DNA from 2 places in the Acutalibacter muris genome. Region 1 is predicted to be linked to the other one. Evidence: predicted binding sites of a transcription regulator. Region 1 holds the regulator's gene; the other holds the start of a gene.
The links. Region 1 encodes HrcA, which represses chaperone genes, less so after heat shock. Its sites were predicted from a motif close to TGTTAGCACTCNNNNNNNNNGAGTGCTAACA; they were not measured.

Region 1 (7,128 bases):
ACCGGCGCGGACTATTCCGGGAATATGGTGGAGACGGCCAGAAAGGACTATCCCGAGCTCGAGTTTATCAAATGTGATATAAGCGCGGAGCTGGACAGCCTTCCCCACGATTATGACATTGTATTTTCTAACGCCTGTCTCCAATGGGTGCCCGACCACCCCTCCCTGCTGCCCCGGCTCATGGGCCTTCTGAAGCCAGGTGGTCTCCTGGCGGTGCAGATACCTATGAACTACCAGGAGCCTATACACAAGATAATTGAAGCTACTGTAGCTCAAAGCCCCTGGACGGAGCTGATACCGTATATGCGGCTGTTCTATACGCTGAGCCAGGAGCAATATTTTGATATCCTCTCTGAGGTTTCCACGGACTTCACGCTCTGGCAGACCACCTACCTGCACCGTATGCCCTCCCATCAGGCTATAATGGACTGGTACAGCTCCACCGGGCTGCGGCCATATCTTGACGCAGCGGTAAGTGAAGCGGCCAGAGATGGATTCTATCAGGAGGTGTTCTCTCAAGTCAGAGAACAGTATCCTATACAGAAGAAGGGAGAGATTATATTCCGTTTCCCGCGTTTCTTCTTTATAGCTCAAAAATAGAAAAGCTCCGGGGCACTTCTGCGGTGTCCCGGGGCTCTCTGTTTAGTCGCCAAACAAATCTTTCAGCTTTGAGAAAAAGGTCTTGCGTTTCTGATAATTTTTATCGTCAGTATTATTGTCCAACTCAGCTAAAATCTCCTTCTGGCGTTTGTTGAGGTTTTTGGGCACCTCAACTGTGACCTGCACATACTGGTCTCCCTTGGACCGGGAGCGCAGGCTTTGTATACCCTTGCCCTTCAGCCGGAACACATCGCCCGGCTGTGTGCCCTCATGCACATGGTAACTGACTTTGCCATCCAGTGTTGGGACCTCTACATCTGCGCCGAGGGCCGCCTGGGTAAAGGTTATGGGCATCTCGCACCAAACGTCATTGCCACGGCGCTTATAAATTGGGTGGGGCCGCACACTGATATATACATGCAGGTCTCCGTTGGGCCCGCCGTTCGCGCCGGCGTTGCCGTGGCCGCTTACATTCAGCACCTGTTCGTCGTCAATACCGGCTGGCACTGTCACCTCTATGGTCTTCCGCCGGCGCACCCTTCCCTTTCCGTCACAGGTATGGCAGATTTTTTCAATAAGCTTGCCTGTGCCGTGGCATCGGTCGCAGGACTGGGTGGACTGCACCACCCCAAAGGGTGTGCGCTGGCTTACCCGCACCTGGCCGGTACCGTTGCAGTTGGGGCAGGTCTTTGGCGTGGTGCCGGCCTCCGCGCCGGTGCCGTGACAGTCGGAGCAAGTCTCAATCTGCTGATACTCCACGTTCTTTTTACAGCCCTTGGCGGCCTCCTCAAAGTCGATGGCCAGGTTGGCCTGGGCATCGGAGCCCTGCCGGGGTGCATTAGGGTTGGCCCGGCGGGAGCTACCTCCGAACCCACCGCCGAAGAAGCTGTCGAATATATCCGTGAAGTCGAAGCCCGCGCCCTGGAAGGGATTGCCTCCCCCGGCACCGCCGCCGAAGTTGGGGTCCACCCCGGCGTGCCCGAACTGGTCGTATCTGGCCCGCTTATCGCTGTCAGAAAGCACTTCATAGGCTTCGTTGACCTCCTTGAACTTGGCCTCGGCGTTTTTGTCCCCGGGGTTCAGATCGGGGTGGTACTGCTTTGCCAGCTTTCGGTACGCCTTTTTGACATCGTCCTCCGAGGCCGACTTCTGAACGCCCAGAACCTCATAATAGTCTCTTTTGTCCGCCACTCAAATCAACTCCTGAAAACCTCGGTTAGTTCACATCTTTAAAATCCGCGTCGTATACGTTTCCGTCGCCGCCAGGATTTCCGCCGTTGGGGTCAACAGAGCCCTGGGCGTTGGGATCACCTTGAGGCGCGGCCTGCTGATACAGCTTCTCACTTACAGAATAAAGGGCCTTCTGTAAGTCGTCCATATTGGACTTGATAGTGTCGAGGCTTCCGCTGTTGATACTGTCGCGCAATGCGGCCACTTTGGCGTTTATTTCGTTCTTATCAGCTTCGCTCAGCTTATCGCCGCTGTCGGAAATAAGTTTTTCAGCAGAGTAGCACATGCTCTCGGCATTATTTTTTGTATCGACCTCTTCCCTGCGTTTCTTATCCTCCTCGGCAAACTGCTCGGCAGCCTTCACAGCTGCATCAATGTCCTCCTTGCTCATATTCGAGCTGGAGCTGATAGTAATATGCTGTTCCTTACCTGTGCCCAGGTCTTTTGCCGAGACGTTGACAATACCGTTCGCGTCGATGTCAAAGGTGACCTCAATCTGAGGAATGCCCCTGGGAGCCGGAGCAATGCCGTCCAGTTTAAACAGGCCCAGCTGCTTATTGTCCCTGGCAAATTCTCTCTCGCCCTGGAGGACGTTTACCTCAACCTGAGTCTGACCATCCGCAGCGGTGGAGAAAATTTGGCTCTTCTTTGTCGGGATAGTTGTGTTGCGGTCGATTATCTTTGTCATAACGCCGCCCATTGTTTCAACGCCCAGGGACAGGGGAGTAACGTCCAGCAGCAACAGGCCCTGGACCTCGCCGCCCAACACGCCGGCCTGAATGGCCGCGCCTATGGCCACGCACTCGTCAGGATTTATTCCCTTGAAGGGGTCCTTGCCGATAAAGTTCTTAACTGCCTCCTGGACAGCCGGGATGCGGGAGGAGCCGCCTACCAGCAGCACCTTGCTGATATCATTAATAGACAGGCCGCTGTCCTGCAGCGCCTGGCGCACAGGGCCCATGGTCTTCTCCACCAGATCAGAGGTCAGCTCGTTGAACTTAGCTCTGGTCAGAGTCATCTCCAGGTGCTTTGGGCCGCTTGCGTCCGCAGTAATATAAGGCAGACTTATAGTTGAGGTGGTTACGCCGGACAGGTCGATCTTCGCCTTCTCTGCGGCCTCCTTAATGCGCTGCATGGCCATCTTGTCAACGGTCAGGTCCACGCCCTGCTCCACCCTGAAGCTGTCTACCATCCAGTTTATAACGCGCTGGTCAAAGTCATCGCCGCCCAAACGGTTATTACCCGCTGTGGCAAGGACCTCCTGTACTCCGTCGCCCATCTCAATGATGGACACGTCAAAGGTGCCACCGCCCAGGTCATACACCATAACCTTCTGGTCGTTATCCTTATCCACGCCATAGGACAGAGCCGCAGCCGTCGGCTCGTTAATAATACGCTTGACCTCCAGACCGGCTATCTTGCCAGCATCCTTTGTGGCCTGGCGCTGGGCGTCGGTAAAATAAGCGGGTACGGTGATAACCGCGCTGGTGACGGTCTCGCCCAGATATGCCTCCGCGTCGGCCTTCAGCTTCTGAAGGACCATGGCGCTTATTTCCTGGGGGGTGTAGTTCTTGCCGTCAATACCCACCTTATACGCAGTGCCCATTTCACGTTTGATAGAGGAAATAGTGCGGTCGGGGTTCGTGATAGCCTGGCGCTTTGCCACCTGGCCCACCATTCGCTCGCCGGTTTTGCTAAACGCCACCACAGACGGCGTAGTGCGCGCGCCTTCTGCGTTGGCGATAACCACTGGCTCGCCGCCTTCAATAACCGCTACACAGGAATTTGTAGTACCTAAGTCAATGCCGATCGTCTTTGCCATAATAAATTACCTCTCTTTAATAGTTTTTTAGATTCATATGGTTACCGTGCTCCCACGGCTGTAACAGTTCTAGTTTGCCACCTGCACCACGGCGTGGCGCACCACCCGGTCGCCCAGCATATAGCCCTTTTGATATACCTGGGATATGACGTTTTCCTCAAGGCTCTCGTCCTCGATATGGGCTATGGCGTTGCACAGATTGGGGTCAAAGGTCTCCCCCGTTTCCCCCACTGTGGCGATACCCAGCTTTTCAAAGGCGGCATCGATCTGGGTCTGTATCATCTCAATACCCTTTCGCATATCCTCAGCGGAAGCCTTTTCCTGGCTCAGCGCCAGCCCGATATTGTCCGCTATTGGCAGTATGGCCTGGACCGTATCAGAGACCGCGTTATTATATATAGCGCTTTTCTCGTTTGCCGTGCGTTTGCGGAAGTTGTCGTATTCCGCAAGTACACGGAGATATTGCTGTTTATGCTCGTCCAGCTCTTGGCGCAGCTTTTTAAGTTCTTCCTCCAGCCTGGACATTTCCTCGATCTCTGGCGGGGCCTCAGCTTCTGGCGGTTTCTTTTCTTCTTTATCCTTCATGTTGAGCAGCTCCTTTCCTGCTATTTTGTTATTGTATATACGCTCCCTAATTATCTCCTGTCAGCTGTGTCAGCTGGGCGCTGAGCGTATCTGTCAGATATTCCAGCACAGCGGTGAGCCGTGGATAGTCCATGCGTACCGGTCCAACCACCGCAACCGCCCCGGCGTCCTGTCTGTCTATAGTATAGCGCGATACCATCATAGACACTGTATCCAGTTCTGGCCGTCCGCACTCTCGGCCTATCATAGTGGTCACTTTGCCCGGCTTCTGCCGCAAAAGCATAGAGAATTCCTCTTTATTTTCCAGCAGACCCAGAATATTCCTGGCGTTTCTGGGCTCAATCTCCGGGTAAAAAAGCAGATTCATCTGTCCCCCAAGCAGCATCTCAGTACGCGCGGTGTCATGGGCCGCCTCCAGCAGCGCTCTCAACGGTGCGCCCACTAGAGCGTACATTTCACCAAGAGACGCTCCGAGACTCTGCAAAAACGCTGGGGTAATGTCAGAAACCTTTTTACCAGCAATCCTTTCGTTGAACGCTCTGAAGAACACACGGAGAATATCTGTGGTCAAATCATAATCACATCGAAATATGCGATTCTTCATAGTTCCTGTTGAGCTCATCATCAGCAGCATAGCCGTGCGCCGGCTGGTCTGCACCAGCTGTATCGCCCTGACCCTAGCTCCTGCACCACCTGGAGTGGTGACAGCCGCCGCACATCTGCTTATAGAAGCCGCCAGCTCAACAGTGCGCACCAACAACTGCTCCGTATCGTACAATACCGGCGCCAGCTTCGCATCTATCAGCCGCTTTTCCTCCGGGGTCAGCGAAGGCACCTCCATCAGCCGGTCCACAAATTCCCGGTATCCCTTCTGAGAAGGCACACGGCCCGCCGAAGTGTGCGGCTGCTCCAAAAGCCCCATTTCAGTTAGGCCGGACATTTCGTTACGAACGGTGGCCGAAGAAACGCCTATCTCCTCGGCGATAACTTTGCTTCCAACCGGCTCTCCACTCTTGAGAAATTCCGTGACTACCGAGCTCAATATCTTTTCTTTCCGCAGGGTAAGTTCCACTTGACAGCCCTCCCTTCTGTTGGGCCTCGCTTAGTTCTCCTGCCGCATTTAGCACTCATTATTATCGAGTGCTAAACTGTATCTATAATGTACCACGATGGTCAGAAAAAGTCAAGACAGTAATTTGTAAATTGTTTATGAATTACCAGAATTTTCAAAAAATTTGCCGTAGGAAGGAGAATGCCCTTTCCCCTGCCTACGGCGTGATACTTATTTCTCTGTTTGCAGCGCTGATGTTTTAACCTGCATTACCCATTGTCCTATCCCCAAATAGCTCACGGCAAATAGGGCTCCGGCCGTGACTGTTTGAATAAAGACCTGCAAGAATCTGTTGGATATAACTAAATTTACTAATAGCAATCTGCTCAAACCTACTGCCAGAACCGCACAGAACATTGGAAGCAGAATATGCTGAACTACGGAAATGTGCAGATGGCTTACCTTCATTAACCGGTGCAGGCTCAAGGATGCGTTAAAAATCGTGCTGAAAAATAGTATACATACATAACTCTCCATTCCGAAAAAGCGCAAAAAACATAATACCAGTATAACGCGTATCAGTGAATCTGTAAAGTTATATTTCATGGAATTGAATTGTTCGTCCAGACCTTTTAGGAGATTGTCAACCACTACATCCAAATATGTCAAGGGAACCAGTGGAGCTAGTATCCGAAGGTACTGGCCAGCACTATCGCTTTTGTAAAACGCCTGGCCCCAGCTGTCTCCGAAAGCCATAAAAAGCGCCGCAAAGAACATTCCAAAGGCCAGAGCTGCCTGCACGGCCCGCCCCGATATATATGCAACCGCGTTTTTATGGCTCAACTCCCGTTCCTTCGCAATCTTCGGTATCAACAGTGAGGCAAAGGATGTCAAAAATGAAGACGGAAAGTATAGCATTGGCATTGCCATACCCTGTAAAAGCCCATACTGGGACAAGGAGGCTGAGTAGCCAAGGCCATACTTTTGCAGTTCCCGTGGTATCAGCAGGTTCTCCCCAGTATTCAGCAGGCTTCTTGCGGCGGAGCTGAGTGTACAGGGCAGCGCAATATGCCCCAGACTGCGAAGCACGCCGCTGCTCTTTTCCCCTCTTTTGGGCGTGTGTCTGCGGATACTTCTCCTATACGCGCACCAGCTTACTGCAAAGGAGACCGCCTCGCCCAGGGTCGATGCCGCCATAGCGGCCAGACACGCGGACTCTATACTCTGCGGGGCAAATTCCCAAAAGAAAAACACTGTCGCGCCGATGGTAAGTATCTGCTCCAAAGCGTCGGAAACCGCGGTTGAGAGCGATTCGTCAACGGCCAGAAAATAGCCCTTCATACAGGTGCACATGGACATAAATGGAAGCCCAAACCCTAATATTCTCAGGCAAGGCGCGGCCGTAGGATCCCCGAGAAAAATCCCCGCCGCAAAGTCCGCGGTTAAAAATAGGCCCACCGCTATACAGACACTGATGGTCAGGCAGAACCCAAAGCACTTTGCCACAACGGAGCGCACCGTCTCTCCCCTGCCCTTTGCCAGCGCAGCGGTTACCATCCTTGTCACAGCCAGGCTTATGCCGGAGGTGGAAAGGGTCACCGTGAGCATGAATATGGAGAATATAAGCTGATAAAGCCCCATGCCCTTTGCTCCTATCTGCTGGGACAGATAGGAGCGGTACCCCATATTGGTGATGCGCAGGAATAGGGATACTAGGGTAAGCAAAGCTCCCTGGAGAAAAAATTTTTTCTTAGTCATGGGGCCACTCCTTCTAAAGCAGTTAAAATGGTAAAGATTTCCGTAGAAATATTGACAAAAAAACCTGCGGGGTTTAAAATGG
Region 2 (7,128 bases), 1.0 Mb from region 1:
TTGGAGTAATCATACTCCACATCATCACAGTTACTCCCAATGGGCACAATGCTGTTCTCCCGCACCATCAGCGGCAGGCTCTTGAAGTCGTGGACCTCCCGGACCCAGCGGCCCCCCTCCTTACGCTCGCCGGTAAGCAGGTTCGTCCACACGCCCTCGGGCAGGTAGTAATCCACGTCCCCGGATTTAGTGAACACCGGGGCCACCATAAGGCTCTCTCCCAGCATATACTGCCGGTCCAGCTCCCCGCAGGCTATATCCCCCGGGAACTCCAGCACCAGGGCCCTCATCATGGGCACGCCGGTTCCGTGGGCCTCTGCGGCCTTGGTGTAGAGATAGGGCATCAGGGCACACTTCAGCTTGGTGAATTTCCTCACCACGTCCACGGACTCCTCGTCAAAGAGCCAGGGCACCCGATAGGAGCCCGAGCCGTGGAGCCTTGAGTGGGTGGACAACAGCCCGAAGGCCGCCCAGCGCTTATACACGTCCGCCGGGGCCGTGCCCTCGAATCCGCTGATGTCGTGGCTCCAGAAGCCAAAGCCCGAGCAGGTCAAAGACAGCCCCGCCCGCAGGGATTCGCTCATGGACAGGTAGTTCGAGGAGCAGTCCCCGCCCCAGTGCACCGGGAACTTCTGGCCCCCGGCGGTGGCGCTGCGGGCAAAGAGGCAGGCTTCGTTTTTGCCCTTATACTCCTCTAAGAGCTCAAAGACGCATTTATTATACAGGTACGTATAATAATTATGCATAAGCTCCGGGTCGCTACCGTCATAGTACACACAGTCGGTGGGTATGCGCTCGCCGAAGTCGGTCTTGAAGCAGTCCACCCCCATGTCAAGCAAATTCCGCAGCTTGTCCTGGTACCACCTCCAGGCCCCGGGGTTGGTGAAGTCCACTATGCCCATCCCCGCCTGCCAGAGGTCCCACTGCCACACGTCGCCGTTTGGCCGCTTGAGAAGGTAGCCGTGCTCCATGGCCTCCTTAAAAAGCGGCGATTTCTGGCCGATATAGGAGTTTATCCACACGCATATTTTAAGGCCGCGCTCCTTTAAACGCTTCAGCATACCCGGGGCGTCGCTGAACATCTTGGGGTCAAAGGTGAAGTTGCACCACTCGTTCTCCGCCATCCAGTAGCAGTCGAAGTGGAATACCCGCAGGGGGATATCCCGGCTCTCCATGCCGCTTACAAATTCGTTGACGGTGTCCTCGTCGTAGTTGGTGGTGAAGGAGGTTGACAGCCACAGCCCAAAGGTCCAGGCCGGGGGCAGAGCTGGGCGGCCGGTCAGGGCCGTATAATTATGCAGCACAGTCTTGGGGTCCCCGCCGCCGATTATCATGAAGTCCAGCTTCTCTCCGGGCAGGGAGAACTGTGCCCTTGTCACCACCTCTGAACACAGCTCATAGCTCACCGGCCCCGAGGAGTTCACAAACACGCCGTAGCCCCGGTTGGTCAGGTAGAAGGGGATATTCTTATAGGATATCTCCGAGCAGGTGCCGCCGTCCTCCTGCCAGAGGTCCACCACCTGGCCGTTCTTCACAAAGGGCGTGAACCGCTCGCCCAGGCCGTATATCTTCTCCCCGATGTCCAGGTCCAGCTGGGCGCGCATAAAGGGGCCCTCGGGGGTCTGCATATAGCTTATCATGCTGTGGCCGAACTTGTCGCCCACGTTTGTCAGCTTCTTACCTTTATAATAGTATGTGAAGCTGGCGGGGCTCCTGGTTATCACAAGGCTTGTGTCCCCGCTCTTAACCGTTATGCCCCCCTCGAACTCCTCTGTCTGCAGGGGGGTCTCCCTTATGTCCAGCTCGAACTCCGGGACCTTTTTCGCGCTGCCCATAAAGTGCCAGGCTTCGGTCCTTATGATGTCCGGCCCCGGGGAGCTTATTATCATCTCCAGCACCGGCCCGCCCATGCCCCGCTCGTCCTGGGGATAGGGTACGCTGTAGAGATAAATATGGCCGTCCTCTGCTCTTATCTCCCGTATCTGCACACAGTCAAAATTCTGTACGCCCGGCTTATTCAGCCAGTAACCTCTGGTAAACTTCATCGCTCTGCTCCTTTATTATTATAAAATTTAGAATTCCACTTCAAGTCCGTCATAAGAGGTCAAAAAGTCCCTCTCCCGGGCGGCGGGCTCCATCTCGTCATACCCGGCCCCGCCCCCGTTATGGGAAAAGTGGTTCACCACGTGCACGCAGCCCTCTCCTATGGCCCCCAGCTCCCGGAGCATATCCCGGAGCTTTATGTCCGCGTTAAGGCCCATATGGTTGCGCTCGCCGTGCTCCAAAAGGCCGTTGGTGCAGTCGTAGGAAACAAGGCTGAACTTTATCCCGCTCTTTTTGATGTACTCCAGGCTCTCCCCCGGCAGCAGGCCGGTGTCGTGGGCGTAGAGCATAGCCTTCCCCTCTGGGTCCTCAAGGGCGTACACCACCGACTCCGGCGCGCCATGGTCGGCTTTAAGGGCCGTGATCCTATAGCCCTCTGCCTCGAAGGGCTCGAAGGGGCGTATCTCGTGAAGACACAGCCCGCCCTCTTTAATTATCTGCTCCAGGTCCTCGCACTGGGCCTTTACCATCTCAAGAACCGCCCCTGTGCCGTATAGGTTAAAGGGCCGCTCCTTGCCGTGGGCGGCGTAGCTTATCAGGCACCAGAGGTCGCCGGGGTAGAGGTGGTCGCTGTGGCAGTGGGTGATAATGCAGGAGCTTATATCATAGAGCCTCAGCCCCTCTCTCAGCGCGTGCAGATATGTGTCCGCCGGGAAGTCTATAAGCAGCCGCCCGTCCAAAAGGGCCTGACTGCGGGTGCGCACGTTCCTGCCGCCCTTTTCCCTGGCCCGCTCGCAGACCCCGCACCGGCAGAAGGGCGCGGGCACGGCCTCCGCCGCCGCGGTGCCCAGATATTTCAGTTTCATGGTGTTTGCTCCTTTCTATGTTCAGAGTCTTTGCATAATTGTACTATAGAATTTGGGGAATAGCAAGCGGGTAAGTGAAATAAAAGAGGGCCTGTACCCATGGGAACGGGTACAGGCCCTGATATATCCTAAACGCTTAACTTATCAGTACATCCCGCCCATATCCGGCGCGGGCGCGGCGGGGGGAGTGGGCTCCTTGATGTCGGCCACCAGGGACTCGGTGGTGAGTATGGTCGCGGCAACAGAGGAGGCGTTCTGCAGAGCGGAGCGGGTGACCTTGGTGGGGTCCACGATACCGGCCTCTATCATGTCCTGGAACTCGCCGGTCAGGGCGTTGTAGCCCTGGCCCACCTTCTGCTCACGCTTGAGCTGCTCCACGATGACAGAGCCCTCAATACCGGCGTTGGCGGCTATCTGACGCACGGGCTCCTCAAGGGCCTTGAGAACGATGGCGGCGCCGGTCTTCTCGTCGCCCTCGGCGGTGTCAACATAGGCCTTAACGGCGGGGATAGCGTCGATAAGGGCGGTGCCGCCCCCGGCCACGATGCCCTCCTCAACGGCGGCCTTTGTGGCGGCCAGAGCGTCCTCAATGCGCAGCTTCTTCTCCTTCATTTCAATCTCGGTGGCAGCGCCCACCTTGATGACGGCCACGCCGCCGGCCAGCTTCGCCAGGCGCTCCTGGAGCTTCTCCTTGTCGAACTCGCTCTGGGTGGTCTCTATCTGGGCGCGGATCTGGCCCACACGGGCCTTGATGGCCCCGCTGTCCCCTGCGCCGTCAACTATAATGGTGTTCTCCTTGTCCACCTTCACCTGGCGGGCGCGGCCCAGCTGGTCAAGGGTGGCGTCCTTCAGCTCCAGGCCCACCTCCTCAGAGATGACCTGACCGCCGGTCAGGGTAGCGATGTCCACCAGCATTTCCTTCCTGCGGTCGCCGAAGCCCGGGGCCTTGACGGCCACGCACACGAAGGTGCCCCGCAGACGGTTCAGGATAAGGGTGGTCAGAGCCTCGCCCTCGATGTCCTCGGCGATGATCAGCAGCTTCTTGCCGCCCTGGACTATCTGCTCCAGAAGGGGCAGTATCTCCTGGATGTTGGAGATTTTCTTGTCGGTGATAAGGATATAGGGGTCGTCCAGCTCGGCCACCATCTTGTCGGTGTCGGTGGCCATGTAGGGGGTAACATAGCCACGGTCGAACATCATGCCTTCGACCACCTCGCTGTAGGTATCGGCGGTTTTGGACTCCTCGACGGTGATAACACCGTCGGCGGTGACCTTCTCCATAGCGTCGGCGATAAGCTGGCCTATCTCGTCGCTTGAGGAGGACACGGCGGCGACCCTGGCGATGTCCTTGGTGCCGCTGACCTTCTGGCTGTTCTTCACGATGGCCTCAACGGCCGCGTCGGTGGCCTTCTGCACGCCCTTGCGGAGCACCATGGGGTTGGCCCCGGCGGTGACGTTCTTCATGCCCTCGCGCACCAAAGCCTGGGCCAGCAGAGTGGCGGTGGTGGTGCCGTCGCCGGCAACATCGTTGGTCTTGGTGGCGACCTCCTTCACCAGCTGGGCGCCCATGTTCTCATAGGCATCCTCCAGCTCTATCTCCTTGGCGATGGTCACGCCGTCGTTGGTGATAAGGGGAGCGCCGAACTTTTTGTCCAGCACCACGTTGCGGCCCTTGGGGCCCAGGGTAATTTTAACGGTGTCCGCCAGCTGGTTTACGCCCTCTAAGAGCGCCTTGCGGGCTTCCTCTCCGTATACGATTTTCTTTGCCATAGTCTATCTGTCCCTTCTGTTATTATATAATATTATTGAGCACATTTAAGGCCTCCGGCGGCTTTGGGGCTTTGCCCCCGAGACCCCCACCACCTTTTGTAAAAGGTGGACGAAAACTTTACCTTTCGCTCGCCGTCAGGTTATTCCACTACCGCCAGGATGTCGCTCTGCTTGACGATGGTGTACTCCTCGCCGTCCACCTTCACCTCGGTGCCGCTGTACTTGGCGGAGATGACCCTGTCGCCCTCTTTAAGGTACATCTTTATCTCCTTGCCGTCCACCTCGCCGCCGGGGCCCACCGCGATGACCCGGGCTATCTGGGGCTTCTCTACGCTCTTGGCCGCCAGCACTATGCCGCTCTTCGTGGTCTCCTCTGCGTCCTCGGTCTTGATAAGCACTCTGTCCAAAAGGGGTTTGATCTTCATAAAAAACACCGTATCCTTTCTCCCCGGTTATTTCGCGCCCCGGGGAAGCGCTAATCCGGCCCCAAAGGGGCCAAATAGAAACAGCCAGTTCCAACTTTTAGCACTCAGCCTTTTCAAGTGCTAACTATATTCTAATCACATGGTCAGGAAAAGTCAAGAGGCTTTTTCACATTTTTTTACAGTTTACAATTCTTTCATAATTTTCTCCGCCCCGCCCCATATTGAAAAAACACTTGCATTTTCCCACAGATTGTGTTATCATAGCAGTTAGTATGAAGGATGGGTAAGGAGGTGTTACGCTTGCCAAACATCAAATCCGCAAAGAAGCGCGTGAAGGTCATCGCCACGAAGACCCTGCAGAACAAGGCCCTTAATTCCGCCCTGAAGACGCAGATCAAGAAGGCCAACGCCGCCATCGACAGCAATGCCGGCGATAAGGAGGCCGCTGTCCGCGCCGCCGTCAAGAAGATTGACCAGGCCGCCGCGAAGGGCCTTCTCCATAAGAACAACGCCGCCCACAAAAAGGCCGCTCTGGATAAGAAGCTGCGCGCCGGGGCGTAAAAGGAGCTAGGCTTGGGGCCCATCGGGGCACCGGGCCTTTTTTCTTTGCCCTTTTCCCAAAAACGCCTTGACTTTTTCACGAAGTTTGGGTATTATAGTAGTTATAGCAATTATTTATATCTCGTTTTTGGAGGTGTCCGCTCAATGAAAAAGGGAACCAAACTCGCGCTTTTTATCGGCCTTATCACGGCCATCGCCGCTGTGGCGGCCTCGGTCACTGCCCTGCTGATGTACCTGGACCATAAGAAGGATGAAGAGGAGCTGGAGCACTATCTGGACTGCTCCATCCAATAACCCCGGGGGGATTTATGAAATATGTTGATTTAGGCAAGGCGGGGCTTAACGTCTCCGCTGTTGCCGTTGGCTGTATGCGCATTTCCGCCCTCTCCCACGGGGAGCTCTCCCGGTTCATACACACGGCCCTGGACTGCGGTGTGAACTTCTTCGACCATGCCGACATCTACGGCGGCGGCGAGTGCGAAGCCGCCTTCGGGCGTGTGCTTAAAGAGGAGCCGGGCCTGCGGGGGCAGATGGTGCTTCAGGGCAAGTGCGGCATAAGAAAGGGTATGTACGACTTTTCAAAGGAGCATATCTTAAAGAGCGTGGACGAAATTCTCGGCCGGCTTAACACCGATTATCTTGACGTGCTCCTCCTGCACCGCCCCGACGCGCTTATGGAGCCCGAGGAGGTGGGCGAAGCCTTCGACCGCTTAGAGGCCGCCGGGAAGGTAAAGCGCTTTGGGGTCAGCAACTTTAACGCCCGGCAGATAGACCTTTTGCAGTCCGGGCTCAGACAGAAGCTTGTGGCGAATCAGCTGCAGTTTGGCCTTCTGCACACAGGCATGATAGACCACGCCCTCTGCGCCAACACCAAATTCCCCGGCTCTCCCGACCGGGACGGCGAGGTGCTGGACTACTGCCGTCTGCACGGGCTTACCGTACAGGCCTGGTCCCCCTTCCAGTACGGCTTTTTCGAGGGGGTTTTCCTGGGGAAGGAGAAGTTCCCGGAATTGAACGCCCAGCTCTCGGAGCTCTCTGGGAAATATAATGTCAGCGAACAGGCTTTAGCTGCGGCCTGGATACTGCGTCACCCGGCGGGTATGCAGGTTATCTCCGGCAGCACAAACCCGGAGCGGCTGAAGGATATCTGCACTGCCTGTGACGTGGAGCTGTCCAGAGAGGACTGGTATGCGCTGTACCTGGCGGCGGGGAACCAACTGCCGTAGAAGCCTTATGCTCTTGCACACTAAAAAGCCTCCGGCACCCCCGGAGGCTTTTCCTTTACGACTTATCCCTGGGCTTCGCCACCAGAGCGGCCAGATACCCGAAAAACACCGCCGCCGTGGTCCCCGCGGCCCCGGCCGTCAGGCCCCCGGTGAACACCCCCAGGAACCCCTGCTCTATCACGGCCTTGCGCACCCCCTCGGACAGGGCCCAGCCGAAGCCGCACAGGGGCACCGTGG

Region 2: the regulator HrcA is predicted to act here: its motif matches at 5,200-5,230, upstream of ADH66_RS13985 (co-chaperone GroES).

What each region holds. Positions count from the first base shown of each region.
Region 1 is NZ_CP021422.1:1,751,887-1,759,014, reverse strand. It holds gene ADH66_RS08875 (methyltransferase domain-containing protein) at 1-600, shown strand, start outside; gene dnaJ (molecular chaperone DnaJ) at 643-1,791, opposite strand; gene dnaK (molecular chaperone DnaK) at 1,817-3,652, opposite strand; gene ADH66_RS08860 (nucleotide exchange factor GrpE) at 3,722-4,237, opposite strand; gene hrcA (heat-inducible transcriptional repressor HrcA) at 4,284-5,309, opposite strand; gene ADH66_RS19990 (oligosaccharide flippase family protein) at 5,520-7,046, opposite strand.
Region 2 is NZ_CP021422.1:2,759,837-2,766,964, forward strand. It holds gene yicI (alpha-xylosidase) at 1-2,045, opposite strand, end outside; gene ADH66_RS13975 (MBL fold metallo-hydrolase) at 2,073-2,909, opposite strand; gene groL (chaperonin GroEL) at 3,054-4,679, opposite strand; gene ADH66_RS13985 (co-chaperone GroES) at 4,820-5,104, opposite strand; gene rpsT (30S ribosomal protein S20) at 5,405-5,665, shown strand; gene ADH66_RS20445 (hypothetical protein) at 5,810-5,959, shown strand; gene ADH66_RS13995 (aldo/keto reductase) at 5,974-6,891, shown strand; gene spoVAE (stage V sporulation protein AE) at 6,947-7,128, opposite strand, start outside.